DNA from 4 places in the Paradesulfitobacterium aromaticivorans genome. Region 2 is predicted to be linked to each of the others. Evidence: riboswitches for the same ligand, from Rfam matches in the RefSeq annotation. Region 2 holds a riboswitch; each other region holds the start of a gene.

Region 1 (3,589 bases), on a different contig from region 2:
CCCACACGGACCGGTTCACATCACAGGCGGTCACGGAGTTGGAACTGTGACCAAAAAAGGATTAGCGCTGCCTGTGGGAACAAGTGCGATTAATCCGACACCGCGCCTGATGATAGAACAAGCAGTACGCGAAGTTTTTCCCACGGAAGAACTTGAAGTGGTAATCGAGGTGCCACAAGGGGAAAAAATTGCACAGCACACTCTCAATCCACGCCTAGGCATTGTGGGCGGGATCTCCATCCTTGGAACCACCGGGATCGTGAGGCCTATGTCGGAAGAAGCATTCAAATCTTCGATTCTGCCGGAGATAGATCAGGCAGTTGCTTACGGTTACCGGACAGTGGTGCTTACTCCTGGGAATTATGGGTTCCGAACGGCAGTCGAAAAGATGCAAGTTCAGCCTGAAGCGGTTATTCAGATGAGTAATTTTGTCGGCTATATTCTGGAGGAAGCTGCCTACCGGGGGATCAAACAGGTATTATTACTAGGGCATGTCGGCAAACTAATTAAGATTGCGGGTGGGATTTTTCATACCCACAACCGAGTAGCTGATGCCCGTTCTGAAATCTTACTCGCGCATAGTGCGCTGGCCGGGATCAAGCAATCTGTCTTGAGTGAACTCGTTCAAATCCCTACAGTTGAGGGAGCAGTTAAAGAACTTTTGTTGCTTGGACATCAGGGATTAGTACATAAACTGGCTGCCTTGGCCAGTTCCAGAGCGCAGGCATTTGTGCATCAGGAAATGACTGTTGGTACGGTCTTAACCCTGCTTGATGGCACGTTTGTGGGCTGGGATGAGGAAGCACGAAAGGTTGCTGCCGCTGAGAAGTGGACGTGGCCTTCTGGAACGTGAGTGATTAAATTTATTTAACGAAGCAGGATTTTAGTCTTAGATCACGAATAGTAATATACTGCATCTAATTTTGATAGACTGTATTCCATCTGTTGCGAACATTCAACGGTTGTTGGCAGATGTAATATGGATTACGGCAGTTAATTAAATTCTTAGAATAATTTTCTTAAGGTCCCTCACTGAGAGGGGTAATAGGGAAGCCGGTGTAAATCCGGCGCGGTCCCGCCACTGTGAACAGGGAGTTTCCCCAAAACGGCCACTGGCGCAAGCTGGGAAGGATGGGGAAAACGATGATCTGAAGCCAGGAGACCTACCTTAAGATATTTCCACAGACCTACGCGTGATAGGTGATGTGTCACTCAACCATTGCGAGCCGGTCTAGGCTCTTTTTATTTTTAAAATATTCCAAGGAGATTAAACTTATGATTTACGTAATTGGAACCGGCCCGGGAACAGCGGAGTGGGTAGCACCGGCGATTAAACAGACCGTTGCGCGTTGTGATGTTTTAGTAGGAAGTGAGCGCCTGCAGGTGTTATTCCCGGAGTTTAGCAGAGAGCGGCATCTTCTCTCCTCAAATCTTGGGCAAACCTATAACAGGATTGCTGATTTGCTGGCACAAAGCTTAACGATCGGGGTGCTTGTTTCCGGAGACCCAGGGTTTTACAGCATCTTGTCCGGATTAAAACGCGAATTCCCCGCTGCAGAGATTGCTGTTCTCCCGGGGATTAGTTCCCTGCAACTGGCTTTTGCTAAGGCAGGTCTGCCTTGGCAGGAAGCCTCCTTCTGCAGTGTACATGGGAGAGACCTTAACACTTTGCCCCGAGTAATTTCCAGTCCGTTAGCGGTACTAACCGGGGGGGCGAATACTCCTCAGAAAGTTGCGCAGTTGCTTTTAGACAGAGGGCAAGATCCTGAGATAGCTGTCGGCAATGCCCTTGGCTATGCGGATGAAGTCTGGGAGCTTACTCGCGCCAGCGCACTTGCTGTGTCAGAACAAGCACTGGATAACGCGATTCTCATCATATTTCCCACCGGAGATTTGGAGCGGAATCAGCAGGAACGCGCAAGTAGACAATTTTTTATGGGTATTTCTGATGATGAGTTCATTCGGGATCATGTGCCCATGACCAAAGCGGAAGTGCGCGTACAAGTCTTAGCTAAGGCCCATATATCCCTTGCAGATAGTGTAGTGGATGTGGGAGCAGGTACCGGAAGTATAAGTATAGAAGCTGCCTTGCTCGCTCAGCGTGGTATGGTTTATGCCGTGGAAAACAACTCTACGGCCCAAGAATTGATCCAGCGCAACTGTGAGCACTTTCAGGTATCAAACGTAGTTCTGGTTCCCGAAAGTGCACCGGAAGCCTTTACCCAAATCCCTGCAGTCAATGTTTGCATTATCGGCGGCAGCAAAGGGCATTTGCGGGAGATTATAACGCAGGTTCCACTGATAGCTGGTGGCAGGCTGGTGATGACCGCCGTTACTTTGGAAAATGCGGCTGAAGGGCTTGCTCTTTTGCAGGAACATAATTATTGTGAGATTGAAGCGATATCCCTGCAGGTGGTACGCTGGCAGGAAGCGGGTGATCTTCATATGGCTAATTCATTAAATCAGGTTTTTATCATTTCCGCAACGAAAGGTGGCAAAGCATGAATAAGGGTAAATTTTACGGAGTAGGTGTGGGACCGGGTGATCCCCGTCTTTTAACATTGCGGGCAGTGGAGGTATTGCAGTCCGTAGATATCGTAGCGATTCCTAAATCGCGTCATGACCGGGAAAGTGTAGCCTGGGAGATCGCGCGCAGGCATTACCGCACGCAGACGGAACTTCTGGAACTAGAAATGCCGATGACATCAGACCAGGAAGTATTGCAGGAAGCATGGCAGACCGGTGCCCAGGCAATCTTATCCCGGCTTAACTCAGGTTTGGATGTAGCTTTTATCACGATTGGTGATCCGTCGTTATACAGCACTTACAGTTATTTGCTTACTTACCTGAGTCCTCATCTCTCTCCTGAGCAAATTGAAACGGTTCCGGGAATAAGCGCGATGTCAGCGGCTGCCGCCCGTATCAATGTGCCCTTGGCACTGGGAGACGAACCACTCCTTGTTTTGCCGGGAACGGATGACATCGGGCGCTTTCTTGATCTGCCCAATCTGGTGATCTTAAAACTTTCCCGCAATCTACCGGATGTTGCACAGTCGCTTACCGGTTCTGAGCACGAAGCGGTATTATTCACGAGAATCGGACAAGATGGAGAAGAAATTCGTGCGCTTAAAGAGTTATCCGAAACGGAGAAAGTCGATTATTTGAGCCTGTTGTTAATAAAGATGGGGGGAAAACAATGAAGGGAGAAGTTATTTTTGTCGGTGCAGGTCCGGGCGATCCAGAACTGATTACAGTCAAGGGACTGAAGGCTTTGGAGAAGGCTGACCGGGTAATATTTGCCGGTTCTTTAGTTAACCCTGAACTGCTGCATAAATGTAAAGCTAACACTTCAATTCATGATAGTGCCAATCTTACACTGGAAGAGGTTCTTAAACTCATGCAGGAAGGAGTGCAACGAGGGGAATGTGTGGTTCGTTTACACACCGGGGATCCCTCTGTGTATGGGGCAATACAAGAACAAATAGATGCTCTTATTGGGCTTAATATCTCATATGCGATAATTCCGGGAGTTAGTTCTGTTTTTGCTGCGGCAGCCGCGGTTAAACGGGAGTTTACTTTGCCTGAAGTC
Region 2 (3,589 bases):
AGCATATTGCGGGCAGCATCCCCCACAAAAGCGACCTCCTCCGTAACCAGGGAAATGCTGTCCAAAGTATGCCCTGGCGTGTATAATATTTTGCCGTTAATGCCCAGCTCAGGGAGCAGGGTATCATTATCCCCTTCGATCAATCGATCCTGCGCACGGCTGACATAAGGGGTGAAGCGTTCTGAAAAGTGCTTGTTAAATCGAGCAAATAGGCCGATCAGCAGGTGCAAGCCTGGGTTTGCATAATGCTCATGAATCGGTTGGAAATGGTGCCCGGTTTTTAAGTAATCCGCACAGGTTTTACTCATGATCACTGTGATATCCGGATTGGCCGCTATCAGGAAAGGCAAAAGTCCACAGTGGTCATTATGGTGGTGGGTTAAAAAAAGATAATGAATATCGGTGAGGGCAATATTTTGCTTGCGGATACTGTCTAGAAATACCGGTTGATTTACCTGGTTCCCGCAATCAATCAGCAAGTAACCCTTTTTTGTTTTAAGCAGATAGCAATTCGTTTGCGCTAGTTTGATGCCATCAAAAGTTACCATTTTAACCCCTTCTGTTTGCGAAAGTGTTAGAATATTTTTCACATTTCACCCACATGGGTGATACTTCATGCCTAGTGATTCCATTATACTATGGACAAAAATATGTGATAGGTCGGGTGGGAACATGGATCATCTAAAGCTACTGAAGCTGAATACGTTAATCAATAACGCCTATGAATGTTTTTCTTTCGAAGAATTCTTAAAGCTTTCGATTCTGAAGCTTCACGAACTGGTCATGTATGACAGTGGCATGTTCTTTTGTGCAATCAGCAAGGATAGCAGCTTTTTCAAGCCTTATATCGGTGGGAATATCGAAGCCTATTACAAAAAGCAAAGCTTTCCGGAAAGGGAGCAGTATTTGAGTCAGGCTGAGAACAGCCATGCAGGTAGTGAAGCGTATGTGTACAAATCAGTGGATTACAGCCATGGTGTTGTGCAAGTGAGCGATGAGCCACGCAGTGCATTCCTTTCCTCGCAAAATAGTTTTAACATCGTCTGTATGCGTATCATTTACAAAGGTCAGTTCTTAGGTGAAATCTATCTGCACCGAGGCAAAGACAAACCCGATTTTGATGATGAGGATTTATTTATTCTGCGCCTGCTTCAACCCCATGTATCCACCGTTTTTAGTATGATACATACGATTATCGCGGTGAAATACCTTGAAACAAACCAAGAGACCAGTGTAAGAAAAGGCATATGTTTGTTTGACAGGGAGCTCGGCCTGACCGGAGGAAACGTAACCGGGATTGAAATGCTAAAGGTCTCCACGGTGTTCGGGTCAAGCATACTTTACCACATCAAGGAGATGTGCGCTGATTTATTGAGTGATGAAGCAAAAAAAAGCAGTGCGAATGCTCTCTTGTATTCAAAATTGCTCAAGACGGTAAACGGCGATATGCAAATCGACATCTTCGTTAAAAACGACCGCAAAATGAGTAAAAACTTACAGTTTGTTGCCATCATGGAGTTCTGCGATGAGGAGCGGAGCACAGGCGATTATAAATTCAAATTTACCCGCAGAGAAGCGGATATTATCGACGGGCTGATCCAGGGTAAAAACAATTCCCAACTGGCAGAGGCTCTGAGTTTATCCCAAAATACAATCAAGACTCATATTCAAAGCATCTATAAAAAGACGGGTGCTAATAACCGCACTGAGCTTACCTATATATTAATGCTTAATCAGAGATAGCCCGCAGGTCCAGGCCCATGGATTTGCGGGCTTTTTAGCCTCAAATCCCATAGTACTTGGCAGCAACTTGGGCGGCGCATTCCGGTCCGCATACGGCACAATGATCATGGGTAGAGCCGGGGGCCAGCGCTGACCTTGTTTTCTCCGGATCAACGGAAAGGAGAATTTGCCTGTTTGTATCAAGGGTTACCCGGGCCTTGGCCATGTGCAAATCTCGTTCCCAGGCCTGTTTGTTCCCCCTGGCCAAGTCTGCGGCAAAGGGCTCCGTTGCACACGCGTTTCTGAATCTGGATGGTTGCTTCCACATGGCTTGCGCATGGCATCAATATCTCCGCTGACGCTTAAATCCATAATAGAATCTGTTCCTGCTTCCACGGCTGCTTTAATTTTGTTGAGCTCCATGTCCATCCTGCTCTCCCTGCCATACAAACCGATGCTGGCACTTACTTGGTTCTAAGCCCCTTACCGATGCCGGTTGCAAGCATGTTGCGGCGTTGCGTGTTGCGCGGAATTACAATCCTGCCTTCCGCAACTCCCTGCCTGACGAATTCCGGAGCCACACCTTCCCGGGCAGCTACCTGTTCCATTTCTCCTGTGATTGTCCCATCTAAGGCACTGCTTAACTGTGTCAAAATACATTCCCCCTCTTGTGTAAAATAAAAAAATCCACGCTAGAAAAAAGCGTGGATTTTACCATCATCCTCACCTAAACCAACTTTTCACCGAGTTGGGCATAGTGTGTTACAGGCAGGTCTCCTGACTCAGGATCATCGCTTCGTTGCCCCTTCCCCCTTACAGAGTGGCCTTGGCAACAGCTAACCTTTACAGTGGCGGGTCCGCCCGGGAATCTCACCCGGTTCCCTATTCTCCCTCACGGGCACCTGAAACATTTTGAGTTGAACATATTTTATTCATAAAACCTAAAAAGGTCAAGTGAGTTTTTAACAGGGAGAGTCCGGATCTTCGTCCTGCCGCGCGTACATTCCATACTTTAAGATCTCCAAGTATTCCGCGTACTCTTCCATAATCTGATGAATGTCATCCAACAAACTCTGTTCCCGTCCTTCATAGACTTTGCTGTATTTTTGCTCCAAGCTTCCCAGGAAAAGTGTTATGACTTCCAAGGCCTTGGTGGGATTGACCCCTGGGCGGAATTTTGTGTAATCGATCCCATCAAAAACAGGCGGCATGAACTGAGCATAAAGCTGCGCATATTTTGCTTGGATTTCAGTGCGGATATCTTCCGGGGCATTAATGAAAGCTTGCGCGATTATTTTGCTGATTTCAGGGTTGGTATGAGTGATTTGGAGCTTAACCATCCCGATTTCCATGAGCTTATCAAAGATGTCATCCGAATAATGCATAGGGTAACTCTGAAAACTTGTAATTATAATTTGCAGACAATAGTCTAGGACATAAAGAAACAGGTTTTTCTTGCTGCCAAAGTAATGAAAGAGCAGGCCTTTGGAAATACCGGCTGCTTGAATGATCTCGTTGGTGGATGCTTTTTCATACCCTTTTTGGGCAAACTCGGTCACGCAGGCCCCTATAATTCTTTGCTTTTTTAATTCATCAAGGTTTTCAAAACTTTTGTTCAAGGATTTTCAGCTCCCGAGTGTACGATTTAAGAGCAATTTAAGTTTATTATGATTTCAGATCCTTTCGCTGATAAGCCAGGTACGTACCCGTAGTCATGAGCACAATCACTGCGATCATAATGATCAGGTAAACCATATCGATCCGTTCGTTCTTAATGATGCCAGCCGGATTGATATATTGGAAGGGGGTAATATACTTTAGATTCACCAATTTCTCTGATACAACCGAGGCGATGCTGATAAAATAG
Region 3 (3,589 bases), on a different contig from region 2:
TTTCTCTGGTCGCGAATCGAATCTCAAGTAACCTATCAAATATCGGCTTTTTAATCACGTGCGCTGTCTGGGCGGGCATTAGCTCAACCCTGATGGGTGTGCTGCAGCGGATGATCATGTATTTTACGCTTGATAGAGCCATGTTCATGCGTGACGGATTTTTGACAGTCCCTGCCGATCTATTGCTTGGGGCTTTCGTCACCAGTCTCTATCTGATCCTCCTTGCCGCTAGCGGGTATTTAATCAGGGTGATAATAGAGGTTCATAAGGTTTTTGTTATCCTTATCCCGGCAGTATTGATCGGATTATTAAGATCTTATACCGATTCCTTGATAGCGATCTTTAACTTTTTCACATCAGAACATTTATTATTATTTTTTACGCTCAAAATCCTGAGCGCATCCATCATTCTTTTTGGAATGAGTATTCTTCTTTCGAACAGAATGGAGGTCAGACAATGAATGTCATGCCAAGAAATATTGTTCTTCTGCCTTTGTTATTGCTAATCATTTTTGGGTTTGGCCTCTTGCTGGTGAAGGCAATTAGACCCCGTGTGAACTATTTTACGACCTGGAGAAATAATGCGCGGTTCGCGGGGTTATACCTTGCGTTGCTCATTGTACTCGTCCCTATTTACTATCTGCTGCCGGACCAAGGATTCATGCAAGTTAGTGAAGGTAAAAACTTAGCAGATGCAAGAACGGAAGGCGATATGACTGGTGTATATGATTATCGCTTTCCTCCTGAAGGAAATCTCGATCAACTGCCAGGGGTTTATAAAAACAGCAGTCAAAAATTCAAAGTGGATACGAACAAACTGACTTTGAAGGAAGCGCCGACCATGGGTTATCAAATTCTCATCGCCAGAAAAGACGTCGATGACAGTGAAATCGAAGTGAGTACCTATGTCGCACCCCATGTGGCTGGGGGTATGAATTTTACGAACTTGGTTTTACCCCCAATTATTTCTGTGCAGAATGGGATGTTATCGGTTCAAGCCCCAAGTCAGCAGCAACTGGAATTCAGCCGCTTTAATGCAGACTTTACAATCAATCAATTCAAACAGGTTAATCAAACAATCCAAGGCATGTCGGCTTCGGTGAATGTTGGGTGGAAGGTCATATATCTTCTTGTTCCTAAAAGTTTGGAAATTGACAGTGGAGCGGCTAATGTCCAAATGGTACTTGACCAACGGGACTAAGTTAGTTAAAATCTAATTAGCAATATAATATTTCAAATGTTACAGGTGCCCGCATGGGAGAATAGGGAACTGGGTGAAATTCCCGGACGGACCCGCCACTGTAAAGGTAAGCTGTCGCCATAACCACTCCACTAGGGGGAAGGGGCGAGTAAGCGATGAGCCTGAGCCAGGAGACCTGCCTGTAATGATCTATACCGCCTCGAAGGTAAGGCCGGTTAGGTGAGGATGAAGGTAAAATCCACGCCCTTGTTTTGGTGTGGATTTTTTATTTTACAACAAGAGGAGGAGATTGTTATGACTCAATTAAGCCGTGCCTTAACAGGCATAATCACACCCGAAATGGAACAGGTAGCTGCCCGGGAAGGGGTTGCTCCTGAATTGGTAAGACAAGGAGTCGCTGAAGGGACCATTGTCATACCTCGGAACACACAGCACCCAAACATGATTCCAACAGGCATTGGCAAAGGTCTTAGAACCAAAGTCAGCGCCAGCATTGGTTTGTACGGCAGCAAAGGAAGTATGGATGGTGAACTTGCCAAGATTAAAGCGGCCGTAGGAGCTGGAACGGATGCGATCATGGATTTGAGCGTAAGCGGAGATATTGATGCTATGCGCAAGGAAAGTTTGGCAGCTGCAAGTATGCCGGTGGGAACACTGCCTTATTACCAAGCGGTGGCTGAAACTGCCCAAAAGTATGGTACATCCGTAAAAATGGAAGTTGAAGAATTATTCGAGGTCATTGAACGGCAGGCCGCCGACGGTGTGGACTTCCTGGCCCTGCACTGTGGTACGACCATGAGCATTGTGGAACGGGCCAAACAGGAAAAGAGGCTTGATCCTCTGGTAAGTTACGGAGGCTCGCATTTAATCGGCTGGATGTTACATAACCGGCAGGAAAACCCACTGTATGAATACTACGACCGAGTTCTGGAAATTGCCCGCAAGTATGACGTAACAGTCAGCATTGCCGACGGGATGCGGCCGGGCTGTTTGGCTGATTCCCTGGACGGCGCTCAAGTTCAGGAGTTGGTGGTTATTGGTGAACTGGTAAGGCGGGCCAGGGAAGCGGGTGTTCAAGTCATGGTCAAAGGACCGGGTCACGTTCCTTTGAACCAGTTAAAAGCGACTGTGACCCTGCAAAAGAGCCTGTGCAAAGGGGCTCCCTACTTTGTGTTCGGACCGGTAGTCACGGATATTGCTGCCGGTTACGACCACATTAGTGCAGCCATAGGGGGTGCAATCAGCGCCTGGGCCGGGGCTGAGTTCTTATGCTATGTCACGCCTGCCGAACACATCGGTCTTCCTGATGTTAATCAAGTTCATGAAGGCGTGGTAGCTGCCCGGATCGCTGCCCATGCCGCCGACTTAGCTAAAGGTTTACCCGGGGCGGCAGAGTGGGATCTGGAGCTTTCCCGGGCCAGGAAAGCTTTGGATTGGAAAAAACAGATTGATTTGGCCATAGATCCTGAACGCGCCGGGTATATGAGAAAGACCAGGAGTGATGATACCGTGGCCGGCTGCGCCATGTGCGGTAAGTACTGCGCCATGGACATCGTGTCACAATATTTAGGGACATCCAAAGTAACTTGCTAATAACTCCCATAGCTCTAGCGTGGCACTTATAGTCACCGGGAAATATCGTTTCGAACATCAATTATAGGAAAGGGTGATATTAATGACGCAGGTATTAGCAGCCCGGGCGGGTAAAATTACTCCGGAAATGGAAGCGGTCGCTAAACGGGAAAATGTTGACGTCAATTTTATCCGGGAGGGAGTGGCCTCCGGCAGGATCGTCATTCCCCGAAATATTAACCGGAGAGATTTTAATTACTGTGGCATCGGACAAGGTCTGCGCATCAAAGTCAATGCGTTGATTGGCACCTCCAGCAACCGTGAGGATCTGTCCATGGAAGAGAGAAAACTGGCCTTTGTTGAAGAGGCAGGATGTGATGCTCTTATGGATTTAAGCACCGGAGGGAATATTGACGGCATGAGGCGTCTGAGCCTGGAAAAAGCCAACATTGCTGTTGGCAGTGTACCTATTTACCAGGCCACAATTGAAGCTATTGAAAAACGGGGCAGCATTGTCGCCATGACGGCAGAGGATATGTTTGAGACGATTGAGAAACAAGCTGCGGACGGCGTTGACTTCATGGCCATTCATAGCGCTTATAACTTTGATGTTCTTAAACGGCTGCAGGGAAGCGGACGTGTCACCGATGTGGTCAGCCGCGGCGGTTCATTTCTTACTGCCTGGATGCTCCATAACAACAAGGAAAACCCCCTGTACGAACAGTTTGACCGCTTACTGGAGATCCTGAAAAAATACGATGTCACCTTAAGCCTGGGAGATGCCATTCGTCCTGGTTCTACCGCTGACTCGTTGGA
Region 4 (3,589 bases), on a different contig from region 2:
ATAGCAGCGACTGCCAAAGGAGGGTACAATAACCCGACAAGAGTAGCTGTGCCCCAGAGTACCAATACCAGAAAGAGCCCGATCAGCGGATAATAACGCTGTGAACGCGCGAACTCCTCAGCTGTGACATCCTGCGCTGAGGGAGCGGGATTCTGGTCAGGAAAGTGAAGGCAATAAGAAGTGCACGCATTTTAACGCTCCCGTAACTCATCCAGAATTTTTTGACCTGGCCCTTTAACTTCCAAGGGGTAACCCGCGACCACTAAGTACACCGTATCAGCCGCCTGAGCTAGGATCTGATTGCTGCGTCCTGCCAAGTCTCGGTAGGCGCGCGCCAGAGGATTATCAGGCACTATCCCCAAGCCCACTTCATTCGTTACAAAAATTACTGTGGGTTTAATCCCCGAGGCTGCTGCGGCAGCCTCTCGCACTTTATTTAGAATTTCCTGTTCCGCCTGGAGGCTGGAATGTTTCAAGTTTTCCCCCATATTTCCCTCAGCCTGAAAAGAACTGTGCGCAAGTATCAAGTTTGAGAGCCAGAGTGTGACACAGTCAAGGAGAACTACCCCGTCCCGCTCTCTCAGGGTCAACAACACCTCAGTAATATTAAGCGGCTCTTCTATAAGTTCCCACTCTGGCGGGCGGGATTCTTTATGTTTGCGCACGCGGAAAGCCATTTCTTCGTCCCATATTTGGGCGGTCGCGATATACGTAACCTTCTGGCCGCTGTGGTCGGCCACGAGTTCAGCGAAGGTGCTCTTACCGCTGCGAGCACCGCCGGTTACGAGAATAAATTTGGACATAAGCGTAATCACCTACCTTGTTCACTGACTCCGGCATCGGCGGAGGTGGCCATTTCTTCCAAAATATGAATTGCTGCTTCCACAAGATAAATACTTAAAGCTGCTCCGGTTCCTTCCCCTAAGCGCATGTTCAAATTGAGCATCGGCTCCAATCCCATAATTTTTAAGGCCCTGAGGTGACCCGGTTCGACCGAGGAGTGCGAGGGGAGCATGTAACGGGTAGAATTCGGACTTAATTTGGCTGCAATGAGTCCTCCGGCAGTGGAAATGAACCCGTCCACTATGATCGCCGCCCGGCTGGCTGCGGCTTGTAGGACAGCCCCGGCAATGGCTGCAATCTCCAAGCCGCCAACCTTGGCCAAAACGTCAAGCGGGTCGCCAATGTCCGGCTTATTAACGGAGATTGCTTTCCTGATAACCTTAATCTTGCGGGCCAGTCCGCGATCGTCAACCCCTGTTCCTCTTCCTACAACTTGCTCGACCGGCAGACCGGTATATAAAGAGACAATGGCGGAGCTGGGAGTCGTGTTGCCGATGCCCATGTCCCCGGTGGTAAGGAGGTTGGCCCCGGCGTCAATTTGCTCTTTGGCAACGGCGGCTCCACCAGGATTGCTTTTATTGCCTCGGCGCGGGTCATGGCCGGGCCTTGAGCCATGTTCTTGGTTCCACTCATAACTCTACGGCTCATTAGTTCAGCAGGTTCGAGCGGGAAAGCTACGCCCACATCAGTGCAGATAACCTCCGCACCCGCCTGGCGTGAGAGGACATTTATAGCTGCACCGCCATTAAGGAAATTATACACCATTTGTGGGGTTACTTCCTGGGGAAAAGCGCTGACCCCTTCCGCTACGACGCCGTGATCTCCGGCCATCAGGAGGACGGCCTTTTTGTGGATCTGCGGTCGAGGGGTCTGCTGCATCCCTGCCAGTTGTTTGGCGATTTCCTCCAACTGACCAAGGCTTCCTTGCGGTTTCGTGAAGGAATCCAGGCGTGCTTGGGTTTGGGCCATTGCTTCTTCATCGAGTCCGGTGATCTTGTTAAGAAGGCTTTCTAATTCTTGTTCGAGTTGGGTAAGTGCTTGCATGTTTTTCTCCTCCTAAAATTAAATTTGACTAAAATAAAAAGTCCTAACCACATAGCTGTGGTCGGGACTTTGCCTTCATCTCCGCCGCTCCTCCACACAAGGGAAGACTTATTTGCTTGAGGCAGGTCAACTGGCTTTCGCTTCCTCACTTAACCGCGCCTTCCCAGCCCATCGGCCAGTGGCAGTCTGCGGCAGCTCAGCGTTTACAGTGGTGGGTCCGCGCCGGCCTATACTTGTAATATTCCGGACTTCCCTATTCTCCCCGAAGGGCACCTCAAACAAAGCGTGTAGTTAGTTTTGCTCATAGCATAGCACATGGGGGACTGGCTGACAAGATAAAGCCTAAGAAATATTTCATGTATCTAATTAGACCTGTATTGGAACCCTGCCTAAGAGGTGAAAGTTAAATAGACGAGGAGAGCGTTAAGACTGATGATCAGGGATACGATTACTCCGCCAATCACATTGGTGAGGCGGCGGTTTGCCAATTCCCCCATGATATCCTTGCGGCTGGTAATGAGAAGAAGGGGAATGATAGCCGCCGGAAGAGCAAAGCTTAGAGTTACCTGGCTTATAATTAGGATTTTCATGGGGTTAAATCCGAGGGCAAGTAAGACCAGGGCAGGAATCATCGTGATAGTACGCCGAACATTGATTGGGAGGTCAAGGCCGATAAACCCTTTCATCATACATTCTCCGGCCATAGCCCCCACAGTAGAAGATGAGAGGCCTGAAGCAAGGAGGGCGAGGCCGAAAGCACCGCTCGAAAGGTTTCCGAGCAGGGGAGTCAGGGAGCGGTGCGCATCTTCGATCGAATCCACAGGCAATCCTTTGGAGTAAAACACGGACGCTGCAACGATTACCATGGCTGCATTAACCAGAAAGGCAATATTCATAGCGATGACGATATCCAGACGTTCCATTCGGAAATGCTTACGTGCTTCCTCAAGTTCATCGCTTTGACGGCGTGCTTTAACCAATTCCGAATGGAGAAAGATAACATGAGGCATGACGGTGGCTCCGAGCATTCCGACCGCAACGAGCACGCTCTCCGGACCTAAGCTGGGCACAAGGGTGTGGTATGCGATTTCCGTCCAGGCTGGTTTGGCCAGGAGCATTTCAATCATATAGGATATTCCGATCACTGCAACTAAGGTTACCACAATTCTTTCCACTACATGCTGGCCAAAACGCTGCAAATACACTATAACAAAGGTAACGCCGATTGTCAGGAGCCCGGCAACAAGTAGAGGAATGTTAAACAGAAGGTAAAACCCAAGTGTGGCACCCAGGAATTCAGCCATATATGTTGCAATTGCCGCCAGGAGCATGACTGTCCAGAGCAGCAAATTAACTGGTTTGCTGAATACCCGCCCACAATGGGTAGCCAAATCAACCCCGGTCACAATCCCTAATTTTGCAGAGAGAGTCTGCAAAAAAATTGCCATGAGGTTGCTCCAAAGTACAACCCAGATGAGGGTATAGTTAAAATTTGAACCTCCGCTTATGTTCGTCGCGAAATTACCGGGATCGATGTACGCAACACTGACGATGAATGCCGGGCCGAGGTAACGTGCCAGAGTTTTTAACTTAGCAGCCGGTTTTTCTCGTTCTAGTTTAAGTGGTACGGCCACATTCTGTACTAAGAAGGGACTCATGCCTTCGTTCATGCAGTTCCCTCCTCTATAGTTAATGCTATCAT

What was found. A riboswitch is a leader RNA that binds a small molecule or an ion and turns the genes downstream of it on or off. The one in region 2 is predicted to bind cobalamin.
Region 1: another riboswitch for cobalamin. It lies ahead of cbiE (precorrin-6y C5,15-methyltransferase (decarboxylating) subunit CbiE); the one in region 2 lies ahead of ACYQ2N_RS10665 (phosphomethylpyrimidine synthase ThiC).
Region 3: another riboswitch for cobalamin. It lies ahead of thiC (phosphomethylpyrimidine synthase ThiC); the one in region 2 lies ahead of ACYQ2N_RS10665 (phosphomethylpyrimidine synthase ThiC).
Region 4: another riboswitch for cobalamin. It lies ahead of cobT (nicotinate-nucleotide--dimethylbenzimidazole phosphoribosyltransferase); the one in region 2 lies ahead of ACYQ2N_RS10665 (phosphomethylpyrimidine synthase ThiC).

What each region holds. Positions count from the first base shown of each region.
Region 1 covers NZ_BAAHYT010000011.1:874,316-877,904, reverse strand. The annotation lists gene cbiD (cobalt-precorrin-5B (C(1))-methyltransferase CbiD) at 1-853, shown strand, start outside; cobalamin riboswitch at 1,006-1,185, shown strand; gene cbiE (precorrin-6y C5,15-methyltransferase (decarboxylating) subunit CbiE) at 1,276-2,505, shown strand; gene cobI (precorrin-2 C(20)-methyltransferase) at 2,502-3,200, shown strand; gene cobM (precorrin-4 C(11)-methyltransferase) at 3,197-3,589, shown strand, end outside.
Region 2 covers NZ_BAAHYT010000010.1:1,019,799-1,023,387, reverse strand. The annotation lists gene ACYQ2N_RS10680 (MBL fold metallo-hydrolase) at 1-548, opposite strand, end outside; gene ACYQ2N_RS10675 (helix-turn-helix transcriptional regulator) at 673-1,743, shown strand; gene ACYQ2N_RS10670 (phosphomethylpyrimidine synthase ThiC) at 1,784-1,948, opposite strand; partial or broken gene ACYQ2N_RS10665 (phosphomethylpyrimidine synthase ThiC) at 1,930-2,330, opposite strand; cobalamin riboswitch at 2,473-2,643, opposite strand; gene ACYQ2N_RS10660 (TetR/AcrR family transcriptional regulator) at 2,685-3,341, opposite strand; gene ACYQ2N_RS10655 (DUF2705 family protein) at 3,388-3,589, opposite strand, start outside.
Region 3 covers NZ_BAAHYT010000009.1:98,812-102,400, reverse strand. The annotation lists gene ACYQ2N_RS05015 (hypothetical protein) at 1-461, shown strand, start outside; gene ACYQ2N_RS05010 (hypothetical protein) at 458-1,201, shown strand; cobalamin riboswitch at 1,228-1,398, shown strand; gene thiC (phosphomethylpyrimidine synthase ThiC) at 1,496-2,794, shown strand; gene bzaB (B12 lower ligand biosynthesis ThiC-like protein BzaB) at 2,877-3,589, shown strand, end outside.
Region 4 covers NZ_BAAHYT010000011.1:734,045-737,633, forward strand. The annotation lists partial or broken gene ACYQ2N_RS20365 (adenosylcobinamide-GDP ribazoletransferase) at 1-89, opposite strand, end outside; gene cobU (bifunctional adenosylcobinamide kinase/adenosylcobinamide-phosphate guanylyltransferase) at 192-803, opposite strand; partial or broken gene cobT (nicotinate-nucleotide--dimethylbenzimidazole phosphoribosyltransferase) at 812-1,887, opposite strand; cobalamin riboswitch at 1,991-2,179, opposite strand; gene ACYQ2N_RS20380 (Nramp family divalent metal transporter) at 2,277-3,557, opposite strand.